4 regions of the Paenibacillus sp. FSL R5-0928 genome follow, and region 2 is predicted to be linked to each of the others. Evidence: predicted binding sites of a transcription regulator. Region 2 holds the regulator's gene; each other region holds the start of a gene.
The links. Region 2 encodes Rex, which represses fermentation and respiration genes when NADH is low (regulators of the CRP and FNR family bind a similar motif). Its sites were predicted from a motif close to TTGTGAAATATTTCACAA; they were not measured.

Region 1 (3,303 bases), 3.2 Mb from region 2:
CTTCGTTTGCACTTTTCGCTTCTCCTGCAACTTCAAAAAGATACGGACTCTCCTCAATGTATTGTCGCAAGCCTTTGCGAATGATCGTTTCATCATCGACGATGATAATCTTCCACATCTTCATTCCACTCCCCGTCCAAAGGTATTCGAATGACCATAACGGTAATGCCATCTTCGCTCTTCACTGCAAGGCCATATGGCACCCCGTAAGCTAGTCGAATGCGATGGTTTACACTGTATAGCCCAAAGCCTGTGGCAGAACGATCATATGTATCATCAAGAAGGGCTTGATTCATCTGTTCAAGCTTCTCTTCCGGAATCATAACCCCATTATTCTCAACCTTAATGACCAAATAATCGGCCTGTTTATATGCTGTAATCGAAATTTTACACTTTTGATCCCCAAGTGGCTTAATCCCGTGATAAATCGCATTTTCCACCAAAGGCTGCAGCATGAAGCGAACGACTTGGCACTGAGCAAGCTTTTCATCATATCGAAGCTCGTAGTCCAGAATCTCCTCATATCGCACACCTTGAATATGAAGATAACTCTCGACATGGTACAACTCCTGATCAAGCAGAATGTAGGGACTGCCTGTGCCAAGCCCTAATCGGAAATACGCGCTAAGCGCTTCCACCATCTCCACCACATTGTCTGCTCCATGTTCCGTTGCCATCCACTGGATCGTATCCAATGTGTTGTATAAAAAGTGCGGCTTGATCTGCTCATGAATCAGTCTGAGTTCCATCTCCTTTCGGTCCTGCTCCACAGCGTATAATTGAACAAGCATGTCATTGAAGCTTCGTCCAAGATCGCCGATCTCATCCGAGCGCGTAACATCTGCACGTATGGTTTGGTTACCGTTCTGCACATTTTCCATTACCTGACGAAGCGACTGAATTGGACGAATAATGGAAGAAGCAAGCAGCAGCAGAAAGACGATAAACGCACTACCGATAAGAACACCTACCAGCAATGCAGTCCGCTGGGTTTTGATCACCGCTAATGATAGACTTGAATTCGGTACTTTGAGTACTAACTTCCAGCCTTCTACATTTTGAATTGGAGCCTCAAATACACTCATGTTCTTCTTATCTGCTGCATCCTCCGCTCCTTCTCCTTCACCCAGCTCTCTGCAATCGACGATAAGCTGGCCTGACTGGTCATATAGCATTACATCTTGAGCAATCTCCTTCATCTTCTTGACGGAGACGGCTGCGGCAATATAAGCTACCTCATCATTCACCGATGGATTCACGCGATAAAGAATGACGACGATTTCGGCTGCATTCGCTTTGGATACGATCGGATTGCTCACCACATAATTGGTATCTGAATTCAGCAGTTTTAGATAGTAGGGTCGGTTTAGTATCGAAAAAGGCTTGTCCTTTGCTGACCAGGAATTTCCGTGAATATCCACCACGCGTATGGATTCGTACTCTACTTGCTTCTTCGCCTCGAACTTATCGATCTCTTGCAGCAATTCATCTCGTGTCCAATGATGGTCCGAAGCTAGAGAAGCAAACATGTCTATCTCACCGATGCGCTGATTAAACCAATAATCGATCTGGTCGCTGCGTGCATTAACCACTTGCTGCGTTAAGTTCTTATTCAAAGGGACAACCGTATGGTTCATCTCCAAATATATTGTTACAAGCAATGCAATAAACAGCAGCAAGAAGCAGCTTCCTGCGATTAATGTGATTTTTAAGTGAATTGATTTCATTGTAATCATAGCCCTTCATAATATCCGTTTCTTACATGCCCGAAAAAGACAAAAAAACGCTAATCTGTGCAAATACATAATGCTGTACTAAATCTATAATAGGTCTTGTGCATATTTTCACATGAAATAACATTCATGTCTAGGCTAGAGATAAAGGATTTGCCTAGCAAATCTTCCTCTCCCTAGTGTATGTAACCAATTCACAACAGAATGAAGGAGATATTATGCGAACTCACACGAAAAAGCTGTTATCTATTCTACTAGTCCTCAGTCTTATGTTCACGCTTGCTGCCTGCGGCGGTAAAGATGCAGAACCCGCTGCAGATGCAAACGGAGTTCAAGTCTTTGAAGGAGTTGGGCAAGGTAAACATGGCGATATTAAAGTACAAGTCTCCTTATTAGATAACAAGATCACTGACATTAAAGTGACAGAGCATAAGGAAAATGAAGTACTTGCAGAACCTGTTTATACGCAGCTCAAGCAAGATGTCATGGCAACTAACAGCGCAAAAGTTGATGCCATTAGCGGATCTACAGTTACAAGCAAAGGATATCTCGAAGCCATTCAAGATGCAATTACGAAGTCTGGACTTACCCTTGTCGCTGGCGCTGCAGTCAGTGGAAGCAAAGACAAAGAAGAAGTCGAGCAAACCTATGATGTTGTCGTCATCGGTGCCGGGGGTGCTGGCTTTAGTGCGGCTATCGAAGCGAAGAGCGCTGGAGCTAATGTAGTTCTGCTCGAGAAAATGCCAGCTGTTGGCGGCAACACATTGATCTCCGGTGGTGAGATGAATGCGCCGGACAACTGGGTTGAACGTGCTCTTGGCATCACTGATGACACGGCTGACTTGTTCTATGATGATACGATGAAAGGCGGAGACAACCTCGGGGATCCAAAGATGGTTCGTATTCTTGCCGACAATGCTCTAGCATCTGCCGAATGGCTGCGCGATGATATCAAGGTAGAGTTCTTACCTGATCATCTGTTCCAATTTGGAGGCCATTCCAGAAAACGTGCGTTGATTCCTGTAGGTCATACAGGTGTTGAATTGATTACTAAGTTAAAAGCCAAAACAGACGCTGATCAAATCACTATCAAAACGAATATGAAAGCCGAAACCTTGCTGAAGGACGAAAGCGGCAAAGTAACAGGTGTAACTGCGACTTCGGGTACTGGCGACAAGATCACATTCCATGCGAACAAAGGCGTCATCATCGCTACCGGTGGTTTTGGATCCAATGTAGAGATGCGTAAGAAGTATAACCCTACAATGGATGAAAAATATATGACTACCGATACACCAGGATCTACAGGTGACGGTATCGTTATGGCAGAAACGATTGGCGCCAAACTGACAAACATGGAGAGTATTCAAACATATCCAATCTGTAATCCTGAGACAGGTGTTATTTCCCTGGTTGCAGACTCCCGCTTCGATGGTGCGATCCTGATTAACCAAGAAGGCAAGCGCTTCGTTGAGGAATTAGAACGTCGTGACGTTATTTCTAAAGCAATTCTTGCCCAAACGGGCGGATATACGTATCAATTATGGAATCAAGGCATTGAGGATATCGG
Region 2 (3,303 bases):
CAGACTTAACGCTTCAATAAACCTTCGAAGGCTTCTTGCGCTTTACGCCGGATAGCTTCCTCATCCAGGGTTAAGCATTGTCCATGCTTGATGACCTGTTTACCATTCACCCACACATGCTCAACATCCTTAGCGCTAGCAGAGTAAACTGCATGAGACAACAGATCTGTGTGTGGCAGCAAATGCGGCTGATCTATATCAATTGCAATGAAATCAGCTTTCATCCCAACAGCAAGTCTACCTACATTATTTAAAAAGATGGACTGGGCGCCATATTCTGTAGCCATACGTAGAGCTTCTGGAGCTGGAACAGCCGTTGGATCACCGCTGACACCCTTATGAATGAGAGCTGCAAGCCGCATCTCTTCAAACATATCCAAGTTATTGTTGCTTGCCGCGCCATCCGTGCCAAGAGACACCTTCACACCAGCTTTTAGAAGATCAGTAACCCGAGCCACTCCGCTAGCCAGCTTCAAATTACTGCCCGGATTATGAGAGACACCCACATTATGGCGAGCCAAGATCTCAATCTCTTCATCATTTAAATGAACACCATGTGCAACTATCGAGGGACGTGTGAACATTCCAAGCTTCTCTAAGTGAGCTACAGGACGCAACCCGTAATCCGCCACATTTTGTTCCACTTCACGTTTCGTTTCGGACATATGCGTATGCATCGGTAAATCCAGATCATGCGCTGCCTGCACGAACTTAACCAGGAAGTCCGGAGGGCAAGTATAAGGGGCGTGCGGCGAGATCATAGTAGTAATTCTACCGTCCGCCTTTCCATGCCAGTTACGGGCAAAAGAAATCGCTTCCGCAAGCTTGTGATTCTGTACATCCTCTGGACATAACCCGATCACACCACGCATCAATACGGAACGGATACCTGATAACTCAGCTACCTCAGCTACTCGGTCCATATGATCATACATATCGAGGAAGGTCGTAGTTCCACCCTTCAGCATTTCCAATACAGATAAGGAGGTTCCCCAGTATACATCATCACCGGTGAACTTTTCCTCCATCGGCCACATTTTCTCCTGAAGCCACACTTGTAGCGCTAAATCATCTCCATATCCACGCAGCAAAGACATCGCCGCATGACCATGTGTGTTTACAAGTCCAGGCATGAACAGCAGACGACTGCCATCAACCACTTGCACTCCAGCTTCCATCTGAGGCTCTTCTTTTCCTATGTAAGTGATTAAATCATCTTCAATAGTCATATATCCACTCAGAACCGGCTCATCCGTTCCCGGAGTCAGAAAATACCCGCCCTTAATTATCGTTTTATTGCTGTTCATGTTCGCTTTCTTCCTTTCCATCCCGCAAGTAATAAGCAAGACTTTGCAGATCAGTTGTAAAATCAGCTGCATGCACCCGGATATTCGGTGGTGTCTTCAGAATCACAGGGGCAAAGTTCAAAATCGCTTCAATCCCAGAAGAAATGAGAATATCTGCTACATTTTGAGCTTCTGAATCAGGTACGGTAATAATGGCAATGCGAATACCTTGCTCACGAATCGTGCTGCCTAGTTCATCCATTGGTTGCACAGTAAGGGAGTTGATCTTACGTCCAACCTTAGGAGCGTACGAATCAAATATAGCGGTGATTTTCATTGTATCTTTAAGATATGCATTGTAATTAGACAAGGCATGTCCGAGATTACCTGCCCCTACTAAAGCTACATTAAGCTGTTGATCCAGCTTCAGAATATGACGGATTTTCTCAATAAGATACGTTACATCATAGCCGATACCTTTTCTGCCGAAGTCACCAAAATACGCTAAATCCTTACGAATCTGTGCGGGATTAAGATCCAGCTTTTGTCCAAGTTCCTGAGAGGAAACTGTTAATATTTCGCGATTCTGGAGATCATTCAAAAAACGCAAATACACAGGTAGTCTGCGAACAACGGCTTCTGATATTTTATCCGATTTCATATTTTTCCTCCTAAAAATAGTAATGTTCTTGTGAAAATCCATATTCAAACGTATACCTCTCCTTATTAAGGGCGGTACTGTAACTTACCGCCCTTAAGGATAAGGAGGAGCTAAACTGAAGACGAGCATTTTAAGAAGCGCCGCCATCCTCTAGCCATTCCGCTATGCGGGGGACCATTTGATCAGTCAGCATATGCTCCATTTTGGGACCAGGCAATGAATAAAGGAAATACTTCCCGTAATGAGATTCAATAACCCTTGTATCATAAACAATAACTATTCCGCGATCCTGCGCCGTGCGAACCAGTCTTCCGAATCCCTGCTTAAAACGAATAACCGCTTGAGGAACAGACAATTTCATGAACGGATTCTTCTTCTGAGCCTGCAATAACTCCGACTTCGCTTCCGCCAACGGGTGATTCGGCGGTTGAAACGGAAGTCTCACGATGGCCAGGCAAGTCAGTGCTTCACCTGGAATATCTACACCTTCCCAGAAGCTGCTCGTCCCCAGCAGAACGGATGCTGCACTGTCCTGAAAGCGGCGGATCAGCTTGCTCCGGCTGCCACCTTCCACGCCTTGACCAAGCACCGTAATCTCTTGTGAGGCCAAAGCCTCTTTAAGCGGATCATATACCTGACGCAGCATTTTATAAGAAGTAAACAGAACCAGCATCCGCCCACGTGTTGTTTTGGCAGCTTCTGCTAACGACTGTACGAGTGTATCGACAAATCGAGCATCGCCCACACTGCCCTTCACACTAGGAAAATCACGCGGTATAACTAGCAGCGCCTGCTCGCGATACTTAAAGGGAGAAGGAAGGAGTGAAGTCATTAGACGTCCCTCTTCCGCAGCTTCGTTAAGTCCGAGATTATCAATCATAAACTGAAAAGATTTATCTACAGACAGCGTCGCCGAGGTAAGCACGATGCTTTTTTTCTTATCGAAGAACAACTCTTTAAGCTGGCTGCTAACATCCACAGGGACGGCATACATCTGCAGTGATTTGCTGCGGTAATTTCCATTTGCCTCCAGCCAATATACTACATTATCGTCATTCAGCCCCATAAAGAATCTTACTTGCTCACGTATGGAAGCCAAATCCTTAAATAAACCGCTAATATCAGTAACAAGACTGTCTGCTGAGGATTGGCTTTCCTGGTCACGCATCTCATTAAGCATTTTATCACCCTTACGGATGATGTCGCTTAACGTCAGATTCATAGTGTTCTCAAGCGCAACTAATTCATCCCAATCCTTCGGCTTACGGGCGGGAAGCAAACGCATAACCAGTTGTCCCGCTTCCCCTGCTGCTGCATCACTGCGTTCCGGCAAAAGGCTGAACAGCTTGTCGCTGA
Region 3 (3,303 bases), 2.0 Mb from region 2:
AAGCACTAAACCAGGATAATTAGGCATCCACAAAAGAAACGCATAGCCACCCAAATAAAACAGGGCACTTGCAGTCATTTGCGCCGTTGAGGTAGACGCGAACCAGCGCTTAATCATTGTTACCAATGGCTGCGCTGCAAAAATCAAAATACCGTTCAGTGTCCAGAGAAAACCATAAGTTTTCTTAGGCCAGCCCTCTGAAATAATGAACGGAGATACACCTGTATTCCAGATAGAGTTACCGAGAAGCAGGAACAAAGAACCGATCCCCATATAAAGATAAATACGAGTATGCCCCATTAGCTTCCACGTGGATTGTTTCTCTGGTTCATTCTTCTGATGCCCCATTACCTCATGCGCAGGTTCTCCACCGATTTTCTTCAGATATACAAAAAAGAAACCCGCAAATACAGCCGAGGTTACACCATTCATCACAAAGCTTAGCATATAAGAAATATCGGCCAAAAAACCACTTAATGCCGTACCCAGTGCTACACCAATATTATTGGCGACATAAATAACATTAAACAGCTCACCACGCTGCTTCGTGAAACGAAAGCCGATAAATGCCTGAATGGCAGGTAATGATAAGGAATTAAATAATCCTACCAGTCCCATTGCAACCATAAATAACGTCCAGTTGTTACTAGCTGCCGGCAAGGTGAACAGTGCCAAAGCATTCATGGCGAGCGCTCCGACAATCAGCCGGTTAACGCCTACCTTATGATAGAGTGAGCCCCCGAGTAGTTGACCCACGATCCCACCAACCGATTGAATAAGAATCACCAGTCCAGCATCTGACATGCTGCGTCCAAGCTCATCAAATACATACATCGTAACGAGCGGCCACATCAGCGCACTACCTGTTGCATTAATTAGGCTGGCAATTAGAAATATTTTCACTTCTTTTGGATATGCCTGTAAAAACTTCATAAGTAGTGTACATCCCCTGTTATATATGTGTCATTATTCCATCCAGTATCATCCCAAAACAGGGTTATGAGCAAGCATACACATTGACGTTTTATCGTGATAAAGTATGCATGAAATCTAGAGGATAAAACGAACATATCGCATGAATTATCCCGTCTCCCTTGGGGTTCACGTCCGCAGTCCTTCCTAGCTCTAATATCTATTCTTATTTTAAAGCCGTGGCTGTCGTCCGTAAAGCAAACTAAACAAGAAGAAACTGATTCGCTTTTAGAAAGACAGGGTAATAGAGCCTAGAAACACTCCCCCTTCAAAATTCGCCGTGATCCGATTTCGTTCCCCCGAGCGCGGATATATCACGGCGGATTTTTTTGTGTCTACATAACAAAAAGCACCCCTAAAACATTAACGCCACCAATAAGGCAGACCTTGAATGTTCTATGGAGTGCTCTATAAGACGAGCTTAAGCGTGTTTTTTGACACTGCTGCCGGACATGCTATCTACGGATTGAATAGCCGTAGGTGCTTTACGCAAGTATGCCATCCAATAGGCAGCTGCGACAAATATTGCTCCACCCGTTAGATTGCCGAGCCAGACGGGAACAAAGTTAGTGAAGTATTGCCCCCATGAATAGTAACCTTCAAAAATAGCTGCTGGAATTAGGAACATGTTAGCTACAACGTGCTGGAATCCGATCGCAACAAAGGCCATCGTTGGGAACCAAATACCAAGGATTTTGCCGCTGAAGTTATCTGCTCCATAGGAGAGCCATACGGCCAGCGCAACGAGCCAGTTACAGCCGATACCCGAAACAAATGCCGGAAAGAATTCTGCATCGATTTTATGACCAGCCATATCCACCAATTTCTCTAAATACACACCCTCTGAAGTTAAACCCACCACATGACCGAAGAAATAAGCTACAAATAATGCCCCTGCCAGATTACTAATCGTAATGAGCAAAAGATTCTTCACAACTTCCCAGAAAGAAATCTTCTTAGCCATAAAAGCGAGCGGCACGGCCATCATATTCCCTGTCAGCAGTTCTCCACCTGCAAGGAGTACCATGATCAGCCCAACGGGGAAGACTGCGGCTCCGATAAAGTTAGCAATGGAACCCCATTCCTGTGGTGCGCCAGCAATGACGCGAATATCCAATAAAAACCCGAGCGCAATAAACGCTCCTCCCAAAAAGCCCAGAATAAGTACGGTACTTAGCGGATTATGAGCTTTTTTTATGCCATTCTCTACAGTTACTTCGGCAATTTGCTGCGGTTTGCTATAAGCCATGGTTCCTATCTCCTTCATCTATTTACTTCAAATTTGTTCCTTTATGACCATTGTAGCGTGTCGTAAAACACATTAACGTGATAATTATCACTTTGAGAAAACTAAGTGAAAGTTTTCACTGACATGTCAAATTTACTGCGACCTGTGCACAAATAGAAGTTTATGTATGACCGACTAAGCCAGCATATCTTGTTTCGTTGGATTACATTTGAGCGTACGCAGCAGCTATCGGACACAGTTGTCCTTATATGCAGCTATATCTCACTGTAGCTATACCTCACTGTAGCTATACCTCACTGTAGTCATACCTCACTATCGGCATTCTATCGGACTCGGATGACTCTAATCGTAGCTTTTGAGCATATTTGGCCCACACCCGGACATCGGACCCAGATGCCCCTAATCTTAACTTTCGAGCACATTTGGCTTGCTATCGGACCCCATCGTCGCTATTAGCACGAAAAACACACTAGTTGTACCTCGTTCTATGTAATAGCTGCACTGGAGTCCGAAATCACGCTCAAAAGGCGATTAATTGCTATATAGCGCCTTCTGAGTCCGAAAGCTTCTGCGGAGGGATGATGACTCAGCACGATCGGACTCAGATGCCCCTAATCTTAACTTTCGAGCACATTTGGCTTGCTATCGGACATCGGACTCAGATGACCCTATTCGTAGCATTTGAGCACATTTGGCTCGCTATCGGACCCCATAGTCGCTATTGCCACCAAAAACACAATAGTTGCACCTCATTCTATGTAATAGCTGCATTGGAGTCCGAAATCACACTCAAAAGGCGATTAATTGCTAAATAGCGGCTTCTGAGTCCGAAAGCTTCTGCGGTGGGCGTTGACTCAGCACGATCGGACTCAGATGACCCTAACCGTAGCTTCTGAACACATTTGGCTTACTATCGGACATCGGACTCAGATGACCCTATTGGTAGCATTTGAGCACATTTGGCTCGCTATCGAACCCCATAGTCGCTATTGCCACCAAAAACACACTAGCTGTACCTCATTCTATGTAATAGCTGCATTGGAGTCCGAAATCACGCTTAATAGGCGATTAATTACCAAATA
Region 4 (3,303 bases), 2.4 Mb from region 2:
AAGGGCGTATTGCTTGTAGGTCCTCCGGGAACAGGTAAAACATTGCTTGCCCGTGCGGTAGCAGGTGAAGCTGGCGTTCCTTTCTTTAGTATTTCCGGTTCTGACTTTGTGGAAATGTTCGTGGGTGTTGGTGCTTCTCGGGTACGTGATTTGTTCGAGAATGCTAAGAAGAATGCTCCATGTATTATCTTCATTGATGAAATTGATGCTGTGGGTCGTCAGCGTGGTGCCGGTCTTGGTGGCGGACATGACGAGCGTGAGCAGACGCTTAACCAATTGCTGGTTGAGATGGATGGATTCGGTGGTAACGAAGGCATTATTATTGTAGCGGCGACTAACCGCGCTGATATACTTGATCCGGCATTGCTTCGTCCAGGACGTTTTGACCGTCAAATTACGGTTGACCGTCCTGATGTGAAAGGCCGTGAAGCTGTACTTAAGGTGCACGCTCGTAACAAACCGCTTACGAAAGATGTAAGACTGGATGTTGTTGCTAAACGCACAACCGGATTCACAGGTGCTGATTTGGAGAATCTGCTGAATGAGGCAGCTTTGCTAGCTGCACGCCGTAACCGTAAAGATATTTCCATGATTGAAGTGGATGAAGCTATCGACCGTGTTATCGTAGGTACTGAGAAACGCAGCCGTGTGATCAGTGACCGCGAGAAACGTATTGTAGCTTATCATGAAGCAGGCCATACTATTGCTGGTTACTTCCTTGAGCACGCCGATATGGTGCATAAAGTTACTATTATCCCACGCGGACGTGCAGGCGGATACGTTATTATGCTTCCGAAGGAAGATCGGATGATCGTTACCAAGCAGGAGCTTTTAGATAAGGTTACTGGATTACTTGGTGGACGTGTTGCCGAAGAATTGTTTATTGGTGAGATCGGTACGGGTGCATACAGTGACTTCCAACAGGCTACGCGCATCGTGCGTGCCATGATTATGGAGTACGGTATGAGCGATAAGCTTGGACCTATGCAGTTCGGATCTTCTCAAGGTCAAGTATTCTTAGGTCGTGATATTGGGCATGAACAGAATTACAGTGACTCCATTGCTTATGAGATTGATCAGGAAATGCAGAACTTTATTACTTCGAGTTACGAACGTTGTAAAGATCTGTTGATCAAACACTCCAAAGAAATGCACTTGATTGCCAATACATTACTTGAGAAAGAAACACTTGAGCTTGATCAGATCACACAACTGATTGAACAAGGATTCCTTTCCGAGGATGGTAAACCAGAGGGTGGCGAAGGTGTTGCCCATGAAGTTGGCGAGCCTGTCATCGACAATATCGGTGATGTGCGAGTTCGCATTCAAGGCAAGCCTGAGGACGAACAGTCCACACTTCCTGACTTATCAAAGGATATCCCGAATAACCCTGATTCTGAGGGTAATGACGGTTCCGGTGATGACAACAAAGGTGGGGGCACTAGCCTTACCTAATTGGGTCCACCATTCATATGATGTAAATTTATCCGGAGAACGTAACTGTTCTCCGGATTTTTTATTTTAATTTTTAAGGGATTCTATGCCTTAAAGCCTGTCCAGTTACATTGACAGGGGCTGGAACGTTGTGTACATTAGTGATTAATATTACTTACTATTTATATCAGCATGTTCATTTTTTCACCATGATGGCGCATGCCATTTGATAACATCATGTCGGCGAAAAGCCGCGAGGATTTAAGGGGGAGAACAATCGGTGGAAGCTCTGGCGCTTGAGCGCAAGCAGGAACAGAATCGAGAACTTCGTATACGTCTTGAACAGCTTAAAAAGGAACGAAACGCAATCATTTTAGCTCATTATTATCAGCGTGATGAAATTCAGGAGGTTGCCGATTTCCGGGGCGACTCTTTTTTACTCGCTCAGAAGGCTGCAGAGACAGATGCGGAAGTTATTGTATTCTGCGGTGTTCATTTCATGGGGGAAAGTGCAAAAATTCTAGCCCCGAACAAAACCGTTCTTATTCCTGATGAACGTGCAGGCTGTCCAATGGCAGATATGGTCAATGTAGACGGTTTGCGTAAGCTTAAAGCTCAACATCCAAATGCTAAAGTAGTCACTTATATCAACTCGTCTGCCGAGATTAAAGCAGAAACCGATATTTGTTGTACCTCAGCTAATGCTGTGAAAGTAATCGAATCCCTTGATGCTGAAGAGATTATTTGGGTCCCAGATAAGAATCTTGGTCAATATGTACAAGATCAGACGGGCAAGAAGCTGATTATTTGGGAAGGCTATTGCAACACTCACGACATGTTGACCGTCAAAGATGTAGTAGAAATGAGAGCAAAATATCCAGATGCGGAATTTGTAGTTCATCCAGAGTGCCGTCCTGAAGTAGTGGCCATGGGTGACTATGTAGGCAGCACTACATCAATTCTGGAGTATTGCCGGAAATCGGATCGTAAGCAATTTATCGTTGGAACGGAAGATGGTACCGGATATCAGCTTCGTAAGGATAGTCCAGATAAAGAATTCCATTTTGCTACCAAATTTCTTGTTTGTCCTAATATGAAAGTTAATAATCTAAAAAAACTGGTGAAATGCCTGGAGACGATGAAGCCACAAATCTATGTACCGCCTGCTGTCGCCGACAAAGCCAGAACATCCCTAGAGCGCATGCTACAAGTCCGGTAGCATGCGCTACTCTTTCGTTGAAACAGGTGAAAAGCGGTCATGATTCCACAATATTTGGTTGATTTTGATCTTCGGGATATTCCTACGGTAAAGACAGATTGTATTGTTATTGGTTCAGGGATTGCCGGACTATTCACGGCTATTAAAGCCAGTGAAGATCGGCGTGTCATAATGATCACAAAGAAATCAGTAATGGAAAGTAATACTCGCTATGCACAGGGGGGGATCGCAGCTGTTATAGCTGAGGATGATTCCCCTGCATACCACCGGCAGGATACCTTAATGGCCGGTGCAGGTCTTTGCTCCTCAACAGCTGTCGATGCACTTGTTAATGAAGGGCCGGAAGGCGTTCATGAGTTAATTCGCTTAGGAACCCTGTTTGATAAGGAAGATGGGGTACTGGCTTTGACTCAGGAAGGAGCGCACAGCCACCGCCGTATTTTGCATGCTAATGGGGATGCTACTGGTTATGAGATTGTTCGTGCATTGGCGGAACAGGTAGCGGAACATGAGAATATTGAGGTCTGGGATGATCATTATGTTATCGATCTCATCACTGAAGGTGGCGAATGTGTAGGCGCATTATTGCAGCGGCCCGGTGGTGGACGGTTGTTCCTGCAAGGGGATGCGACCATTTTGTGCTCTGGTGG

Region 1: the regulator Rex is predicted to act here: its motif matches at 1,833-1,850, upstream of MKZ16_RS03535 (flavocytochrome c).
Region 3: the regulator Rex is predicted to act here: its motif matches at 2,325-2,342, upstream of MKZ16_RS30760 (formate/nitrite transporter family protein).
Region 4: the regulator Rex is predicted to act here: its motif matches at 1,627-1,644, upstream of nadA (quinolinate synthase NadA).

What each region holds. Positions count from the first base shown of each region.
Region 1 is NZ_CP150225.1:801,799-805,101, reverse strand. Features, by position in the region: gene MKZ16_RS03545 (response regulator) at 1-118, opposite strand, end outside; gene MKZ16_RS03540 (histidine kinase) at 93-1,727, opposite strand; gene MKZ16_RS03535 (flavocytochrome c) at 1,952-3,303, shown strand, end outside.
Region 2 is NZ_CP150225.1:4,815,824-4,819,126, forward strand. Features, by position in the region: gene MKZ16_RS21745 (amidohydrolase) at 6-1,307, opposite strand; gene MKZ16_RS21750 (redox-sensing transcriptional repressor Rex) at 1,294-1,947, opposite strand; gene dinG (ATP-dependent DNA helicase DinG) at 2,078-3,303, opposite strand, start outside.
Region 3 is NZ_CP150225.1:6,772,198-6,775,500, forward strand. Features, by position in the region: gene MKZ16_RS30755 (MFS transporter) at 1-933, opposite strand, end outside; gene MKZ16_RS30760 (formate/nitrite transporter family protein) at 1,394-2,221, opposite strand.
Region 4 is NZ_CP150225.1:73,270-76,572, forward strand. Features, by position in the region: gene ftsH (ATP-dependent zinc metalloprotease FtsH) at 1-1,455, shown strand, start outside; gene nadA (quinolinate synthase NadA) at 1,715-2,653, shown strand; gene nadB (L-aspartate oxidase) at 2,693-3,303, shown strand, end outside.